Regions from separate parts of the Paenibacillus sp. MABNR03 genome, predicted to be linked through region 3. Evidence: riboswitches for the same ligand, from Rfam matches in the RefSeq annotation. Region 3 holds a riboswitch; each other region holds the start of a gene.

Region 1 (5,900 bases), on a different contig from region 3:
ATTAAGGTGTCTTCCTTCTTGTTTGGATCTTGCTGCAAATGATAATACTGGTCCTGATATACCAGGAACATCCGCTCTTCATTTTCCGCCGAGATCTGATCAGGTCTACGCTCTTCGGATAACTCCTGTGCAACTTCAGGAACAGAGCGGTCGGCAGCCCGATACACATACGATGTTGTATTGCCACTGCCACTTACAGACTCAAGCGGATAAGTGTCCTGAACGGAAGGCATCCCGCACGCGGACAACAGGGACATGACAAGGCTGAGGACCAGCATTAATTTTAATCCAAGTGCCATGCGCTTTTTCATTGGAACCTCTCCTAGCTCGAACGAATCACTTTGATATCCGCAGGAAGAATGGACTCACCTTCATACAGAGTAAATCTTCTGTCTTGCCATTCCACACGCAGAAGCATATTATCATCGGACTGGTACTGCCAAACCAATTGCTCCCCACCCTGACCATAAGGTGTCCTGCCTGCTGTGGTAACCATTCCTCCATATTCTTCCTCCAGATGATAGGCGCGTCCATCCAGATCGAGCAGCGTCGGCACCTCATCCGGTGCGTCAAGACGGCCGTCAATTGGTGTATAGAGGGCGTAATGTGTCATTTCTCTTTCTTCAACATGCAAATGTCTAATGGTTGTGCCATCCTGCAAGGTTAGCACCACTGCTCTTCGCGCACGGTGATGCACCCGTCCCACGACTTCATATGTTACAAGTGAGACTTCACAGATGTCACCAGGTGCAAGATCCAGCATCGTTTTCTCCGCCTGCGGCGGTTCGGGCTTAGCCAGAATCCCTTTAATCCGTTTCCATACACTCATACCCATTACTCCCGTTCATTATCTTATAAACAAGCTGCAATAATTAATGCACCCACGATATGCAGAGCACCGGAGAACAAACCGTACCCTGTCTTCCCTTGTTGTATTCCCGTGTCCAGATCCAGATTGGCCCACTTGCGAATCATAAAGTGCACTACACTCTCCAGAATAAGCAGGATGACAAATGAAACAACGGATACCAGCAATGCTTCACCCAGATGACCTGCTGTCGAAATGGAAGTCGCAAGTACATACCCTTGAGCAAACAGCTTCATGACCATCCGTGTCGTAACCGCCATGTTCCCCGCTTTAACTTCTGCAAAATCCTTATACTTCGTAAACAACGAGTCCACATACATCAAAACAAAAAGCAAAACCGAACCAGATAAAGTCCAGACCAGCATCGCCAAAATGTTCAAATCCATTTACACAGCCCCCACATATCAACATGAACCGCATTTAAAAGCGAAGGAGAAACGTTGGTCTCTCCTCCGCTGATGAACCTTGCTTCAGGTGCAAGGTTTAATTCTTATTTTCGTATTGCTTCATGAGCGCAGCCAGTTCATCCTCAACGGCCTGATCCTTGCCGAGTTTCTCAAACTCTTCATCCAGTGATTTTCCTTTGGACGACATCTCATTGCTGGCTTCTGCCTGTGCTTCCATCTGCATCATTTTTTCTTCCATGCGTTTCATGCCCGCACTAGCCGTGTCGGAGCTGAATCCGTTCAATGCTTTGTTGATTTCAGTTTGAGCTTTGGCAGCGTTGTAACGTGCAACCAATGTCTCACGTTTGTTTTTCATCTGTGTCAATTGCTTGCGCATCTCATCCAGCTTGCCGCGCAGATTGTCTGCAGATGCTTTGTTCTGATCATAGCTTGTTTTGTATTCCGCCATTTTCACTTCTGCCGCTTTTTTCTCTTCCAGAGCCCGGCGTGCCAGATCCATGTTCTGTGCACGTGCTGCAGTATGAGCTTGCTCCTCACGCTTCTTCACCAAAGCTTCCTGTTCTTCGAACAGCTGCTTGAATTTTTTCTCAATAGCGATTTGTTGAGCTACAGCTTTCTCGGCATCTTCCAAATCTTCCTGCATATCACGGATATATTGATCCGTCATCTTGATTGGATCTTCTGCCTTGTCAATAATGGCATTAATGTTAGACATCGTTAAATCACGTAAACGTTTGAACATGGACATTATGGTATTCCTCCTAGTCGATATTACATCTTGTATATAAACATACATACGTGGTAATCTTTCACTCGTTTCAATTTTACCAAAAAAAAGTTTAAAACACGATGCTCTGCCTTCCAAAATCTACTATGTTTTTACATCTGCCTGGTTTAAATGATCGTCCAGCAGCTTTTCTGCCGTCAGCACGATCTCATCAATCTGCATGCGTGTAATGGCGTCGAAATGAATGCCCATTACAACAGTCACGGTTACCTTGAGATGATTCGCAGCCTTGCGTGCAAGCCGCTCGCATAGCTCCTGTTCCTTATGGCCCGGAATGTGGATTGCAGTCCCGACCACCCGTTCACGTTCCGGATAAAAGGTTGCTACAGCCCCAATATGAGCTTTCCCACCAGTGACCAAAAATATCTTATCCTCTCCTGCATCAATTACCTGTAAACGAACCGTATTTAAATCATAAGCATTCATTAGTCCACCCATCCTTTATGTGTGTATATGTAATGGTGGAATTATGAACCCAATGGATCAGATTGGACAATGAAACTTCTCACATCATGCATAATGAACCAACGCCAAGGGCATACCAAAGAGAACGCAATTTTGAGAAGGAGGCTGTATCATGCGAATTCGCCTCATCGTACTTTCCATGCTGGTCCTGATCCTGAGTGGAAGTTATTCTCCTGGACATCTATGGGCTAATTCAGCTCCGGACAGTCTGCCTGCTGCAAAACCCGATCTATCTGAAGATGAACAGCTGACACTGGGTCAGCTAAGGCAGAAATATGCGGACACATTCAAAACCAATGGCCCTTCTACCAGACAAGTGGCACTGACTTTTGATGATGTGCCTGATCCAAGGTTCACCCCACAGGTGCTGGATATATTGAAAAAATACAAAGTAAAGGCTACTTTTTTCATTGTGGGCAACCGCGCTGAGAAACATCCCGACCTCGTCAGACGAATCGTTAGGGAAGGCCATATTGTTGGAAACCATAGTTACAACCACCCTGAATTCAGTAAGCTGTCTCTCAACGCTTTTCGTAAACAGATCCTACATACCGGCGACATTATTCATAAACTGACCGGGTACACACCGAAGATGATTCGTCCTCCATACGGGGACATTAACGAAAAACAGCTGCAATGGGCCGCCAGACAGCAGTACAGTATCGTAAACTGGAACGTGGATTCACTGGATTGGAAAGGTCTTAACAAGGACCAGGTGAAGCAAAATGTGTTATCTGCGGTCAAGCCGGGTTCCATCATTCTCCAGCATGCCGGAGGCGGTGTGGGTTCCAACCTGTCCGGTACATTAGAGGCACTACCGGAAATTATTGATGAGTTGCGGTGTCGGGGATTCAATCTGGTGACCTTGGACGAGATGCTGCAGCTGCCCAAGAGCAAATAATGTCCGAAGTAACTGTCACTTACAAACATGTATCTGCAAACGAACGCAAACTTGAGTTTGCAGATACAAGACAAAAGGTGCCCTTCAGTCACGATCATCATGACTAATGGACACCTTTATTGTGGATGATTATATTATTTTAAAATGTAAAGTTCAACGTCCTGAAAACCAAATGTGCTCACAGACTTCTGACTGCCAGGAATGAAAATATCAATTCGTTTTCCCTTGATGGCTCCACCAATGTCACGCGCAGTTGCTACAAATGCTTGCTTTGGTAGTCCCGGATGGGAGTGACCTGTAACCAGTACTTTTGTTCCCAGTGGAATAACACTTGGATCAACGGCGATAGTGCCCAATTCGAGCGGATTACCAAAGTAATCCACAGCACCCCATCCCCCATTTTCAGAGGCATCTGCAGAGTAAGCAGTTGCTTTCACTTCTACTGCCTTACTATAGTCGAACGTTTTACCCCAGGCTTGAACGACTTTGTCATCTGCATTTACATCAAGACTTGCTGTCGTGATGGTCTTCGCCGCGGATGAGCTCTTAGAGGCTGCAGCAGCCTTGACCGTGTTGGTTTTGCCAGGAATGGTAATCTTCAAACCACCATAAATGTTGTAAGGCGAAATGTCATTGTTAGCTTTGATAAGTGTGTTAAGTCCAACGCCATATTTTTTCGATAAGGTGTAGAAGGTATCCCCCTCTTTGGCCACGTGAACAGAATCAGCGTGAGCTGGAACGGCCTGGATGAGCATTGCTGCTGTCAGCAGGGCTGTTGCTGTTTTGGCTATACTTCTCTTCTTAATCATGGTCTTCCTCCCTCATTGTGCCTGCGAAGTTAGTTGTCGGATTCGGATGGAGGAAACCACCCTATAGGTTCGCTGTTACATTGGTGATGCGTTATGTACCCCTAATTCACCCCTAGCAGCGTGTAATTTCAATCTTCCCCCGTACACGCTTTGCATCATTACATCCTCCACACTTCCTGCTCAGGAAGTTTCGGCAGAATCAATATATCACAATTTTGTAACCAGGGTCCGTAGTAAATGTTACCAAATGGTATGTTCAGTTCATGATGAGACTGAATTTATAAGGTTTTTTCAGAAAATGGGTGTGTAAAAGCAGCTTTCAACAATGACAGAAACGTTACTTTTATGTAAATCCATGCTTATGCAGCTCACAAAAAACAACCCTGCTAACGGTATAGTTAACAAGGCTGTTTGATTAAATATTTATGATTAATGATGAAAAATGAAAGGCTATCCGTCGACTTTTCAAGGAAAGTCTATGACAACACTTTGCCCAGAAAATCCCGTGTACGGGCATGTTTAGGGTGTCCAAACACTTCGTCAGGTGTTCCTTCTTCCACGATTACGCCACCATCCATAAAGATGATGCGATCACCAACTTCTCGGGCAAAACCCATTTCGTGAGTGACAATAACCATGGTCATACCGCCTTCAGCGAGACGTTTCATTACATCCAGCACTTCCCCGACCATTTCAGGATCAAGCGCAGACGTTGGCTCGTCAAACAGCATTACATGGGGCTGCATGGCGAGTGCCCTGGCAATGGCAATCCGCTGCTTCTGTCCACCAGACAGCTGATTCGGATATGAATCCTTCTTATCGAACAAACCAACGGTATTGAGCAAGTCTGCAGCGATCTGATTTGCTTCCTGTGCTGACTGCTTTTTAACCTTGATTGGGGCAATCGTAATGTTTTGCTGTACGGTTTTATGCGGAAACAGATTAAAATGCTGGAATACCATCCCCATTTTTTCCCGCGTTGCATTAATGTTGTGTTTGGGATCTGTGATCGACACACCTTCAAACTCAATTTCGCCTGAGGTCGGCTGCTCCAACAGGTTGAGGCAGCGCAAGAAGGTACTTTTACCCGATCCGGAAGGACCGATGACTACAACGACCTCACCCTTGCCAATTGTTACATTAATGCCTTTAAGCACATCGTTTTTTCCATAGGATTTGTGTAATTGTCTAACGTCTATCACTTGCACTCAACTTCCTTTCCAGTCGACCCAGCAGCTTGGACAAAATGAATGTCAATACAAAATAGATGGCTGCCGCAATAAGGAACGGATTCATTCCTTGGTACGTAATGTTTTTGACTACACTTGCCTGGTACATGATATCGACCATACCAATGACCGAGATAATGGACGATTCTTTAATAATGGTCACAAATTCATTACCGATGGCAGGCAGCACTGCTTTGAAAGCCTGTGGCAGGATAATGAACCGCATCGCTGCACCTTTCCCCATCCCCAGGGAACGAGCTGCTTCAAGTTGACCGCGATCGACACCTTGAATACCCGCACGGAAGATCTCGGCAAGATAGGCACCACTGTTAATCGAAAGGGTAATGATACCCGCTTGCAGCGCCGAGAAGTTAATTCCGAAGGTCAGGGAAAGACCGTAATAGATAATCATCAATTGAACCAGCATCGGCGTA
Region 2 (5,900 bases), on a different contig from region 3:
ATTTTACAAGAAGGCGTAGTCATCTCGGATCAGGTGCTGAAGCTGGACGGATTATTGAATCATCAGATTGATCCTGCTTTGACGATGGAGATGGGGCGCGAGTTTGCTGCTCGTTTTCGTGAAAGTGGAGTGACCCGGGTCATTACGGTAGAGTCTTCAGGGATTCCGGTTGCATTTGCCGCCGCTCATGAACTTGGGGTGCCGCTTGTATTTGCCCGTCGCAAAAAGACGCTTCTGGCTGATCCTGATGCCTACTGTGAACGCGTACCTTCCTTTACCAAAGGGATTGTAACTGATATTATGGTATCCCGCGAATACATTCATGAGAATGACCGTATTTTGTTTATAGACGATATCATCGCCAACGGAGATGCTGCCCGCGGTGTCATTAAAATTATCGAGCGTTCGGGCGCGGAGCTCGTCGGATTCGGCGTGGTTGTCGAGAAATGTTTTCAGGCAGGAGCACGCACCATCCGCGAACAGGGCATACCGGTTGAAGCCTTGGTGCGCATTCGTTCACTGAACGATGGGACCGTGCAATTCGACGATAACGAAATGTGACAGTTTCAAGGAAAAGGGCCTATTTTTTGAACAATGCCTTTGCATGACCGCGGATTTCATTTATAATGGGGTTATGTTAGGGAGAGGAGGCAACACCATGGGGAACCAACCGGCATCAGAACAATTCTTTATTGAAAAGCTGGCGGAGTCGAAAGTTCATTTTGAACGTGCCCTGGATTGTAAACATACGGAATTCGATGACCTTTATCCCTATATGATTGAACATCCTCAATTTTTCTGGTACAAACGCTATGTTGCCTGGTCAGAGTTGCTGACAATTGTAGGCTTGTGCGAAGAGTTGTCCTTCTCTTGGAAAGAACAATTTACACCGCATCAAGTGGAGTACCTTGAAGAACGTGTGATGTCCGCCAAAGTGCTTGATTTTTGGTTCGAGAAGAACGACAGCAAAGAGCACGCGCAGCGGTAACTTTCAGTCGGGACATTTTTCGAATGACATGACAGTCCAATACAGTCACGTGAGACCTAAATGACTTTTCATTTAGGTCTCTTTTTGTAAATAAATTTGGAACATAGGAGCCATAGACATGATTAGTGATGCAGAATTGGATGCACTGCGCTTATCGGGTGAAAAAGTAAGAGTGATACGGGACGGGCTGGAATCCAACGATGTAACCGGGATTGTCGTTGCCTGGGATGGGGAACAGGTGCTCATCCGCCGCCAGAACAGACGCGTGGTCAAGTTGGATCGTAACTATCGTTATCAGCTCTTTAGCGAACCGCGTCAAAGCCCGCTCAGTGAATAAAAGAGACCCGGTCCGATGCATGGAATTACCATGGATGTTTTGGCATAATTGCACCACTCGGGAGAGAAGATAGGTACAGCGAGAAGGTAACATATCAGCTGAGAGGATGTGCAATAGCCATGACATTGATGAATGATAAGGTTCATGCTTATAAGGATCAGATTGGAGAATTAAGCAACGCGTTGCCTGGGGTGGTGAAATCGTACCATGAGTTTACCGGGGAATGCTTTCAGTCAGGTGCCATTGATGCTAAAACCAAGCAGCTGATTGCTCTCGGAATCGGATTGTTTGCCAATAACGAGGTATGTACGTTTTACCATGTGGAAGAGGCCCGTGCAAAGGGTGCAACCGACCAGGAAATTATGGAGACGGTAGCGGTAGCAGGAGCCGTTGGTGGCGGTCACGCGCTGTCACAAGGCGCAATGCGTGTACAAAAAGCATTGCACTAGGTTCTCCTTGAGAATGAGTAAGCATAGCAAGACAGAAAAACAGGCCCTGGATTGATCCGGAGCCTGTTTTTTGTCCAACTTATATTTTTCCGAGCATCTTGTTATACATAAATTGTCCAGTTACCCGGCGTGCGGTAACGTAACGTGTGTTAAAATACGGATTTGCTAATTTGGTAATGCTGACACCTTTGCTGCTGGAGGCATGAGCGAACTGTCCGCCACCAATGTATACGCCTGTGTGTGAAATGCCTTTGCCTGAAGTGTTGAAAAACACCAGATCACCTGTCCGCAGATTCGCTTTGGATACCGGAGTACCTGCTTTGGCTTGCTGTTGTGATGTACGTGGTAATTCAATACTATATTTTTCAAAAATATATCTCATAAACCCAGAGCAATCAAAACCGGCCAGCGTCGTGCCGCCCCACTTGTAAGGTATGCCAGTCATGCTGTTAACGACGGTGTTGATACTGTTTGCCTCAGTGCTTGCTGCACCGGATGTAAATAGAACGGCTGCTCCAAAAATAGAAATGATAAGCTTTTTCAAAATCAATGTTCTCCCTTCGATGCCTACGGAGTTAGCTAAGGGTTCGGTAGAAGGTTCCCTATATTTCCTATGTATAAGAATAATTCACCCAAAATGGTTCCCCCGTTTTCAAACATGAAACTCGGCAATTGAATAATTAAGTTTTTGTAACCTTTTGAAACTATATTGCATAAATGCGTAATTGTCAAACGTTTCTTCCTCCTTCAATGTTAACGGAATTCAAGACTTTTTGCAGAATAGAGTAGTTCCGAATGATTATTTATGATGACAAAAAAGTAATTTGTGTTTCAACAGGGGAGAATTTGGACAAATATTTTGATTGGAGTAAAAAGAGAAGAGACGATTCGTTTCCGACATGTAAAGTGAGGTCATTCTGACTTCAGCGCTCTCTATATGCCTTTGTGATATATCCATTTATTTTAAGTGTTGACACTATGAATTCCACATGATATATTATTTCTTGTCGCCGCGATAGATTATCCCGGAGATATACCATATGCGGTCGTGGCGGAATTGGCAGACGCGCACGGTTCAGGTCCGTGTGGGCTAACCCCCCGTGGAGGTTCGAGTCCTCTCGACCGCATCATAAGAGGAAAAGGTTTCTCGTTAGGCTAACGCCTGCGAGAGACCTTTTTTTATGTCTTTTTTGAGGAACGGAACTCCCAACTCTATTGAGGATTTGCCACTTGATTGAGGCGTAACAAAAGATAATTCATTTTGGTCTATACCTGAGGTAAAAGGAAAAATGTCTGTTCTATGGCTGATTTGCCCCGTAATCAAGGTGAAATGTACGCAAAATGCCGAATTGTACCTATCCCGGAAGTAGTACATCCACTATTCTCTTCTCGTAAGGAAAGCGCTATCATGAATGACTTGAATTCACATTTCAGAGGGGGTAGGGATGATTTGAAACGAATAGGGAAAAGGATGGCAATGGTTCTTCTGGTGTTCATCATGGCAGCAGTACAGTTTGGTTTTACAGGAACAAAAGATCATGTAGCCGAAGCGGCGGATGCAGCATTGGCCGAGAAACCGTATATGGGCTGGAGCAGTTACAGTATGCAGGTGTATGACCCTTCAGTGAAATGGATATCCGCAGAGAGCATTAAGAAGCAGTCGGATGCCATGCGCGAGAAGCTGCAAGCCCATGGCTATGAATATATCAACATTGATGCGGGATGGAATGGAGACAATGACGAATACGGAAGACCGATCCCTAACGCTGCGCTGTATCCGAACGGATTTCAGGAGGTTATTGACTATGTTCATAACAATGGTCAGAAGATCGGGATCTATCTGATCCCTGGACTATCCATTGATGCGTACAATAAAAATTTGGAGATCTACGGGACGGGTGGAGCATGCCGGATGCAGGACATCGCATACCAGCCGCTCACGGTGATGGATGCCTGGAATGCCTATACCTACAAGATTGATTTCTCGAATCCGTGTGCTCAGAAATACATCGATTCCATCGCCGATCTTCTGGGCAAGTGGGGTATTAACTTTGTCAAATTCGACAGTGTGACCCCAGGTTCGGGAATCAACAATTTGAGCCGGGATGCACGAGGAGATGTGGAGGCCTGGTCCAAGGCTTTGGCAAGACATAATATCTGGTTCGAGCTTTCATGGGCACTGGACCACAACTACGTGGATTTCTGGAAAAAACACGCCAACGGCTGGCGTATCGACTGGGATGTCGAAGCATACGACAGTAATGTGGGTTTGACGCAGTGGGCTAATATTGCACGTCTGTTTCCGATCGCAGCGCTTTGGTGGCGGGATGCAGGCCCCGGCGGGTGGAACGATTTTGATTCGCTAAACGTTGGCAATGGCTCTATGGATGGGCTCACTAAGGATGAGCGGAAGACCGCGATGACGTTCTGGGCGATCTCTTCTGCACCCTTATATACAGGAAATGACATGACCAGACTGGACAGCTATGGACTGGAAATGCTAACGAACGATGAAGTGATTGCCGTTAATCAGGCTGGGCGTCCGGCTCATCCGGTCTCGATCGATACGAAGCAGCAGGTATGGTATGCCAATAATGGAGATGGGACCTACAGTGTAGCCTTGTTTAATCTGGGCAACCGAAGTGCTGAGGTCAATGTCAACTGGAGTGATATTGGCCTGGAAGGCCCCGCATCGGTCCGTGATCTGTGGAGCCACTCTGAACTGGGTACATTTAACGAGGAATTCAGCAGCGGTTTATTGGAGCCTCATGCTTCACGGATGCTGAAAGTAACAGCACTGAGTGGAACATCAACTGTGAATGACGATGATACGGGCATGCGCTATAACGGGGATTGGAAGCGCAATGGAGGCAAGGAACAATTAGAAGGTGCACAGGATTTGAGTATAGTCATTCAGGATTCTACGGGCACGGAACCCACGAATCCGGGTACGGCGAGCGATTCGAATGCTGCAGATGAACCAGCTGCGTCTTCCGTCTCCGGGAACAATGCCACGGTTACCGATGTGGTCTACGTTAACGATGACGATAGTGAGATCCAATACACGGGTTCATGGAACTCGAATTCCGGCAGAGGTTTTGGGGACTACAATGACGATGTGCATTATACGGAACAAGACGGGGATTATTTGGAGTACACGTTTACAGGTACAGGCATTGAGCTGCTGACAGAGAAACATGGAGAGCAGGGAGATATGAGCATCATTCTTGATAATGGAGCGGCAGAACAAGTAAGTGCTTATACCGATGGAGAAAGGGAAGTTCAGCAGGTGCTGTACAGCAAAACGGATCTGCCCAGTGGCACACATACATTGAAGGTAGTTAAGGATTCGGGCCAGTACATGCTTTTGGATGCGCTCAAGGTATCGAAGGAGAAAGAGGCTGGAGGGCAGAACAGTACGATTAGTCCAACTACAGCAGACTTCGACAAGGTAACGGAGCAACAAGCGGATCTGAAAATCACGTTAAACTTGAACGGCAATGTATTGACAGGCTTGGAACAAGACGGGGTTCTTCTCGATGAAAATGACTACGAGGTCGTTGACAACACGTTAACGATCAAGAAGCAATACCTCGCGCAGCTGCCAGTGGGAACAACAGAGCTAAGTGTGGTATTTAGCTCGGGTGATCCGCAGACGCTGACAATCAAGGTGAGCGATACTTCAGGAATCCGGTTCGCAATGATCAATAACGACGATCCCGCCATCAAGTACAGCGGCAACTGGTCACGCAGTACGGGAAGAGCATTCGGTGACTATCAGGATGACGTGCATTACGCCGAGCAGAACGGCGATTATTTTGAGTATGAATTCCGCGGAACGGGCATCCAATTTTATACGGAAGTCGACCCTTCACAGGGAGATATGGATATCTACGTGGATGGTGAATTCAAGGAAACGGTAAGTGCTTACCGTGAAGGACGATTGGCACAGCAAAAGGTGTACAGTATTTCTGGACTACCGGATGGACAGCACACACTAAAAGCTGTGAAAAAGTCCGGACGGTTCATGCTGCTGGACTTTCTAAAAGTGGAAATCCCCAATATCATTCAGCCGGTGAGCGCCATTTTTGACAAAGCTGAATCTGCGCAGGCAGATATTGAAGTG
Region 3 (5,900 bases):
AGGCAATCTGTTTTTTGCCGTTTTGCTCGTTTTGATCCATATTTATAGCCTCCAAGGGTTGATACAAATATTTTAACTAATAATCGTCCCATTGCAAACATATACATGCTGTAGATGCTTGTCAACGGGAGGTATTTAACGATGATTCCACTACGCGCCAAGAGCTGGCTCACTGCATTCCTCGCCCTGTGTGTGTTTACCGGAGGCATATGGATCGCTCTGGGCTACACTCGCTCTACGACATCCGACTTGCCAACGCTCGCCCCGGAATTGGGCAAGCCTCCAGGAAAAGTCCAAACTCCGGCACCTCCAGAAAGCGTACAGACACCAACTGCTGAGGTATTCAGCAACCGCGTGGTGGAATATCACATGGATGTGAAGCTGGTGGACGGTAATGTACTGGAGGGAACGCAGACACTTACCTGGACTCATCCGGGGAAGAAAACAGTCAGCGAACTTTATTTTCACCTGTACCCCAACGCATTTTCTTCTTCCGACACGACATTTATGAAAGAATCTGGCGGAAAACTTCGCGGTGATGTGATGCCAACGGACGGCTACGGCTCCATGAACATTACAGAGATGAAAACGGAGGACGGGCTCTCTCTCCTCCATCGAATGCAGTATGTACAGCCGGATGACGGAAACATGAAAGACAAAACGCTCATTAAAGTCAGGCTGCCCAAACCTGTCAAGGGCGGAGAGAGCATTACACTTCACACCCGATTTGAGGTCAAGCTGCCCAAAATTTTTGCCCGCATGGGAACAGCCGAAGATTTTGTTATGGCAGGACAGTGGTTTCCCAAACTTAGTGTATACGAGCCCGCAGGCACGCGAGGACGTACAGTAGAGGGCTGGAATTTGCACCAGTATCATGGCAACTCCGAGTTTTATGCCGATTTTGGCATCTATAGTGTACGTATTCGGGTACCGGAAACATACAAAGTGGCCGCGACCGGATTTCCAACGAAGCAAGCCGTTGTTAAGAACGGCGAGAAGATCTATCAATTCTATGCTGACGATGTGCACGACTTTGCCTGGGCAGCCTCACCCGATTTTGTCTATGCTGAAGAGCCCTTCTCTGCTCCCAACGTTCCCGGTGTTCGAATCAAGCTTTATCTGGACCCTGCACACCAGGATCTGAAGGAACGTTACTTCTATGCGGCCAAGGCAGCACTCTCCAATTACAGCAAGTGGTTTGGTCCGTATCCGTACTCAACGCTATCCATTGTTGTTCCCCCAAAAACGAGTAATGGTGCAGGCGGTATGGAGTACCCTACCTTAGTTACGGCCTTCGGGGCCGACGAAGCGACACCAGGCTACGATCTGGAACGCACTGTTGTACATGAGATTGGCCATCAGTACTTTTACGGCATGGTTGCCAGCAATGAATTTGAAGAAGCCTGGTTGGACGAAGGGTTCACCTCCTATGCAGAAGACAAACTGATGGAGCAGGAATACGGACTTATTCCGAACCTTCCGGTTCAATCTGGTTTAATCACTTCTCCCGCCTCACTTACACAGGAATCCTGGAAGTTTGATTCCCAGAATCATTACGCAGCCAATGCCTACACTAGGGGCAAGCTCGTCCTGTTAGGCATCGAACAACAAGTGGGGACAAAAACGATGGAACGCATTCTATCGACTTATGTGAAAAAGTACCGGTTCAAACATCCCACGTCAGCCGATTTTCAAAAGGTCGTGGAACAAGTGACCCGTACGTCCTGGACTGAGTATTTTGATCAATACGTATATGGGGATGGCATGGCTGACTTCACTGTGGAGAACATCGAGATCAAGCCTGTGGAGAAAGACGGTCAGACGTTGTACGAGTCATCGGTTACATTATTGAAGAAAGGCAGCGACTACGAGAAGGTCCCCGTTCGTATTGTCTTTGAAGATGGACACATTGTCGCCAAGGAGTGGGATGGCAGTAATGGGAGAATTACCTACCGGTTAACTTATAGTTCACCTGTATCCTGGGCAATGATCGACCCTTTATATACCGTTGTGTTGGAGAATCGTCATATGAACAACTTTCTGAAGGCAGGGCTGGATGAACCAACCAAATTCCGCTGGAGCATGAGTGCAACCAAAATTATTGAAGCCATATTCGGAGGTCTGTCATGGTGAGGTGGAGACAGTGAAAGCAAAAATACGTGAGGGTTGGTTTCTCGTCCGTCAGCATATGTTCATTGCGGCACTCTTGTTTCTCTATCAACTGGTATGGGGTTATTTCATCTATAGGATGGTACATTCGGCTGTCGTTCCCTTGCTGCTGCGTTATCCGGACCCTGACGCTGGAGAGCTCAGTACGATTCTATTCAAAATGGAAAGCCAGCTCAGTCTGTCTACACATCCCGAGGTACATCGCTATCTCTGGATAATGGGAGCCATGCTGCTGCTTCGCATGCTGCTCACCCCCCTTATCCAGGCAGGGCTGATCTATTCGTTGCAGCACTTCAATCACACAGAGGAACGTATTCCATTTGTACGAGGGATCAAGGTATTATGGAAACCCATGATGCTGCTGCACTTCATTAAAACGTTATTATTGCTGCTGCCTGCATACTGGCTTGTCCCCAAGCTGTATGGCATCTTCCTGGATGGGTTCCACTCCCTGCAGCTGCTGCTGCCAGGCATTCCATACGTAGCGGGTTGGATCATTTATGGGTGGTTCATACATCATGCGTTGCTTTATATGCAGTTTGGTGTCTCCGCACCTGATGGACAGGGCGGGACACGAGGTACATTTCAGGCTCTGCTGCTTGCCCTGCGTCATATCATTTCTGTCATTGGCATTGCAGTGCTTTTGGGAGGACTCCATTTGCTCATCTTCGGTACCTTTACATCCGCTTCCTGGTTTTTAACCGGACTAATCGGGCTTATTCTGCAGCAGACGTACCCGCTTGCCAGATGTTTATTGGACCTGTGGAAAATATGTGCTCATTTCCGTCTGTGGCAGTCCAAGTCTTCCAAAGGTTAAAAAGTGTAATGAACCATTTGAAAATTGTTACCATCTTCATGTAAACTCGTGTCAATGATAACGCTTCACAAAAGCAAACCTCGACCTTTCCCCGTCAAAGGTCGAGGTTTTTTTTGCTAATTTTGCTGTTAAACGTTGCCAAAGCCTTGCTCCTCTGTTACAATAATCGCAGTGAGTTTTTAGTAACAACTTTGTAATCTTTACCTTATGAATTGTAACTACTTAAAATTAAATCGTCATTTCTTGATTTCGCAGGTGCACAACTAGCATAGCCAAATTCCTGGCACCTGGGAAGCGGGGGAACCAGTTATGGGTGAATTGATCTTGCTACAGAGGGATCATAGGGGACCTTCAACCGAATCCTTAAGCTAACCTCGCAGGCGTTGGAAGGGGTATATCTCTTGTTCAAAAAGAAATTAACCGCAGCTGTACTTAGCTTAACATTCGCACTATCGCTTGGAGCAGGCAGCGCGTTCGCAGATTCAAAAATGGATAAAGTAATTGATTCAGCAATGGGAACTACATACAAAAGCGGCGGAACAACGCTTAACGGCTTTGACTGCTCTGGATTCACACGGTATGTATTCGAAAAGCTGGGCATTGATTTGGCTCGCCAATCCAGCTCCCAATTCGACATGGGTGACTCGGTATCCCGCATGGACATGAGACCAGGCGACCTGGTATTCTTCAATACATCGGGTAAAGGGGTTTCACACGTAGGCATTTTCGTGGGGGAAGGGAAGTTTGCACACTCCTCGTCTTCCAAAGGGGTTACCATCAGTTCTTTGAGTGAGAACTACTGGGCTAACCGCTATGTTGGCGCTAAACGGATTATGAGCACGGACGCATATGAGTCACTGGCCCTCGACTAGGGACAAGCTGAGCAACATCATACTGTAACGAAGCATAAATCAACCGCCCGGTACATTCTCCGCAGGAATGTATCCGGCGGTTTTTTTGTGCTTGTTCGTCCATGCCCTTATGATGTTTTTACCCATCCTACTATAATATAAACGGAATTACCGGAACTTTTGTTTCAATTTTTTTCAATGAACGGAAACTTGCCAAATGCCCTCCTCTTTTGTAGAGTGAAATCATCAGGATTAAATATGGAATGACATATGCAGCAAAACCTTTATGAAATGAATTCAGGTGACCTGCACACCATGAGAGGAGCGTGCAGTGGTATGGATGAAGCTTCTGTAACGTTTCACGTTGTGCCGATGCAAGAAGAGCATGCAGAATTGATCTGCAGCTGGCAGTATGATCCGCCTTATAACATCTATAGCTGGCTGCCCTGGGAACAGATGAAGGCGCTTGAGGTTGAATTCGGCGATGAGCAGCTTCGAAAAGAGCAATATGCAGTTGTACTCGGAGAGCAGGATCAGCTCTGTGGATTCGCTCAATTCTTTCCGCTCGAAGGCGTAACGCGGATTGGGCTTGGCATGCATCCCGAACAGTGTGGACAAGGCCATGGTACTGCCTTCGTCTCTGCTATCGTGAAGGAAGCCATTCGGCGAAACCCTACCCATGAGATTGATCTTGAAGTGCTCACCTGGAATACGCGGGCCATTCGGGTTTACCTCAAGGCGGGATTTGTCACTCAGGACACATACGAACGACAGACACCGAGCGGTTTAATGCCTTTTTACTGCATGGTTTATGAAGGACCTCGTTAGCATTTTGGCCCGCCATGGACGGATTTTATATCCGGTTATGTGATTAGTTCAAAAAATTACCACAAAATGCTATGATGTCATAACAGGTTCCGTTATAATGATATGGACAGTTTCAGTTTAGATGATCTTTCATTCTGGAGGGGACATAACGGATGCACAAATGGATCATGAGCGGGGTATTTTTTGCAGCATGCGCATTGGCTATTGTATTAATGTTTACGCTTCCAGGGAAAGAGGAAGTGGCTGAAGAAGCGAAACCAACCATGCCCGAAGTGGCAATGGATGCCGGACAGGCCGAAGCACTGGTCAAAGCCAATTGTATCACGTGTCACGGAGATCAGCTTCAAGGTGGCGTAGGACCTGCTCTCGCAAACATCGGCAGCAAGGATGATGTGGAGAAGATCTACTCTACCATTATCAAAGGTAAAGGCGGCATGCCATCCTTCAAGGACAAACTGAAGGACGAGGAAATTGCCAATATTGCGATGTGGCTGGCTGAGAAGAAATAATGATAATTTGGATAAACAGCAAAGAGGCCCCTGCCTTCCCTTTCGGGAAAGTAAGGGCCTCTTTGTCATAGGGTTCAGCCTTTGGCAGCGTGTTCTGCCAAAAAGGCCTCGACTTCATGTGCAGACGGCATCCCGGACTGGGCGCCGAGCTTCGTCACGGATAACGCGGCCGCTCCCATGGCGTAGCCTACTGCCGCGTCCAGTGTTTCTCCGCGCGCGAGGGCGACCGCCAGCGCGCCGTTGAAGCAATCGCCAGCGCCGGTCGTATCGACGGCGCTTACGGCGTAGCCGGGTGCACGGCACGCGCCGGCACGCCCTGCCTGTACGCGGCCGCCTGGCGCCGCCGCGTACACAGCCCCCTCGGGGCCGAGCGTCGTGACGACAGCGGCCCCGAGCGATGCGGCGAGCTCTGCGACCGCCGCATCCACGTCTTCCGGCCGGAGATCATCCCGGCCGGTGAGCACGGCGAGCTCGCTGCGGTTCGGCGTGACCACGTCGACGCACCGCAGGAGCTCCTGGGGCAGACCCGGCACTGCTGGAGCCGGGTTGAGCACCACCAGTGCGCTGCCTTCTGCCGCCAGTTCGGCGGCGCGGGTAACCGCTGGCAGCGGGGTCTCAAGCTGCAGCAGCACCGCTGCGGCTGCAGTCAGGCTTTTTACCGTATCCGCCTCTTCCAGCATCTCCGGCACCACCTGCCCATTCGCACCAGGAATAACGATAATCCGA

The links. A riboswitch is a leader RNA that binds a small molecule or an ion and turns the genes downstream of it on or off. The one in region 3 is predicted to bind cyclic di-AMP.
Region 1: another riboswitch for cyclic di-AMP. It lies ahead of AAIH57_RS08060 (3D domain-containing protein); the one in region 3 lies ahead of AAIH57_RS28790 (C40 family peptidase).
Region 2: another riboswitch for cyclic di-AMP. It lies ahead of AAIH57_RS00060 (C40 family peptidase); the one in region 3 lies ahead of AAIH57_RS28790 (C40 family peptidase).

Annotation. Positions count from the first base shown of each region.
Region 1 is NZ_JBCIYR010000001.1:1,917,571-1,923,470, forward strand. Features, by position in the region: gene AAIH57_RS08030 (DUF4247 domain-containing protein) at 1-311, opposite strand, end outside; gene AAIH57_RS08035 (DUF4178 domain-containing protein) at 323-829, opposite strand; gene AAIH57_RS08040 (DUF350 domain-containing protein) at 853-1,254, opposite strand; gene AAIH57_RS08045 (PspA/IM30 family protein) at 1,352-2,023, opposite strand; gene AAIH57_RS08050 (hypothetical protein) at 2,147-2,488, opposite strand; gene AAIH57_RS08055 (polysaccharide deacetylase family protein) at 2,640-3,428, shown strand; gene AAIH57_RS08060 (3D domain-containing protein) at 3,563-4,237, opposite strand; cyclic di-AMP (ydaO/yuaA leader) riboswitch at 4,240-4,443, opposite strand; gene AAIH57_RS08065 (amino acid ABC transporter ATP-binding protein) at 4,714-5,439, opposite strand; gene AAIH57_RS08070 (ABC transporter substrate-binding protein/permease) at 5,426-5,900, opposite strand, start outside.
Region 2 is NZ_JBCIYR010000001.1:7,242-13,141, forward strand. Features, by position in the region: gene AAIH57_RS00040 (xanthine phosphoribosyltransferase) at 1-561, shown strand, start outside; gene AAIH57_RS00045 (hypothetical protein) at 659-988, shown strand; gene AAIH57_RS00050 (hypothetical protein) at 1,107-1,325, shown strand; gene AAIH57_RS00055 (carboxymuconolactone decarboxylase family protein) at 1,445-1,774, shown strand; gene AAIH57_RS00060 (C40 family peptidase) at 1,854-2,318, opposite strand; cyclic di-AMP (ydaO/yuaA leader) riboswitch at 2,324-2,455, opposite strand; tRNA gene AAIH57_RS00065 (tRNA-Leu) at 2,817-2,901, shown strand; gene AAIH57_RS00070 (X2-like carbohydrate binding domain-containing protein) at 3,225-5,900, shown strand, end outside.
Region 3 is NZ_JBCIYR010000013.1:17,226-23,125, reverse strand. Features, by position in the region: gene AAIH57_RS28805 (YwhD family protein) at 1-40, opposite strand, end outside; gene AAIH57_RS28800 (M1 family metallopeptidase) at 142-2,133, shown strand; gene AAIH57_RS28795 (hypothetical protein) at 2,144-2,986, shown strand; cyclic di-AMP (ydaO/yuaA leader) riboswitch at 3,247-3,384, shown strand; gene AAIH57_RS28790 (C40 family peptidase) at 3,388-3,858, shown strand; gene AAIH57_RS28785 (GNAT family N-acetyltransferase) at 4,174-4,665, shown strand; gene AAIH57_RS28780 (c-type cytochrome) at 4,818-5,174, shown strand; gene rbsK (ribokinase) at 5,249-5,900, opposite strand, start outside.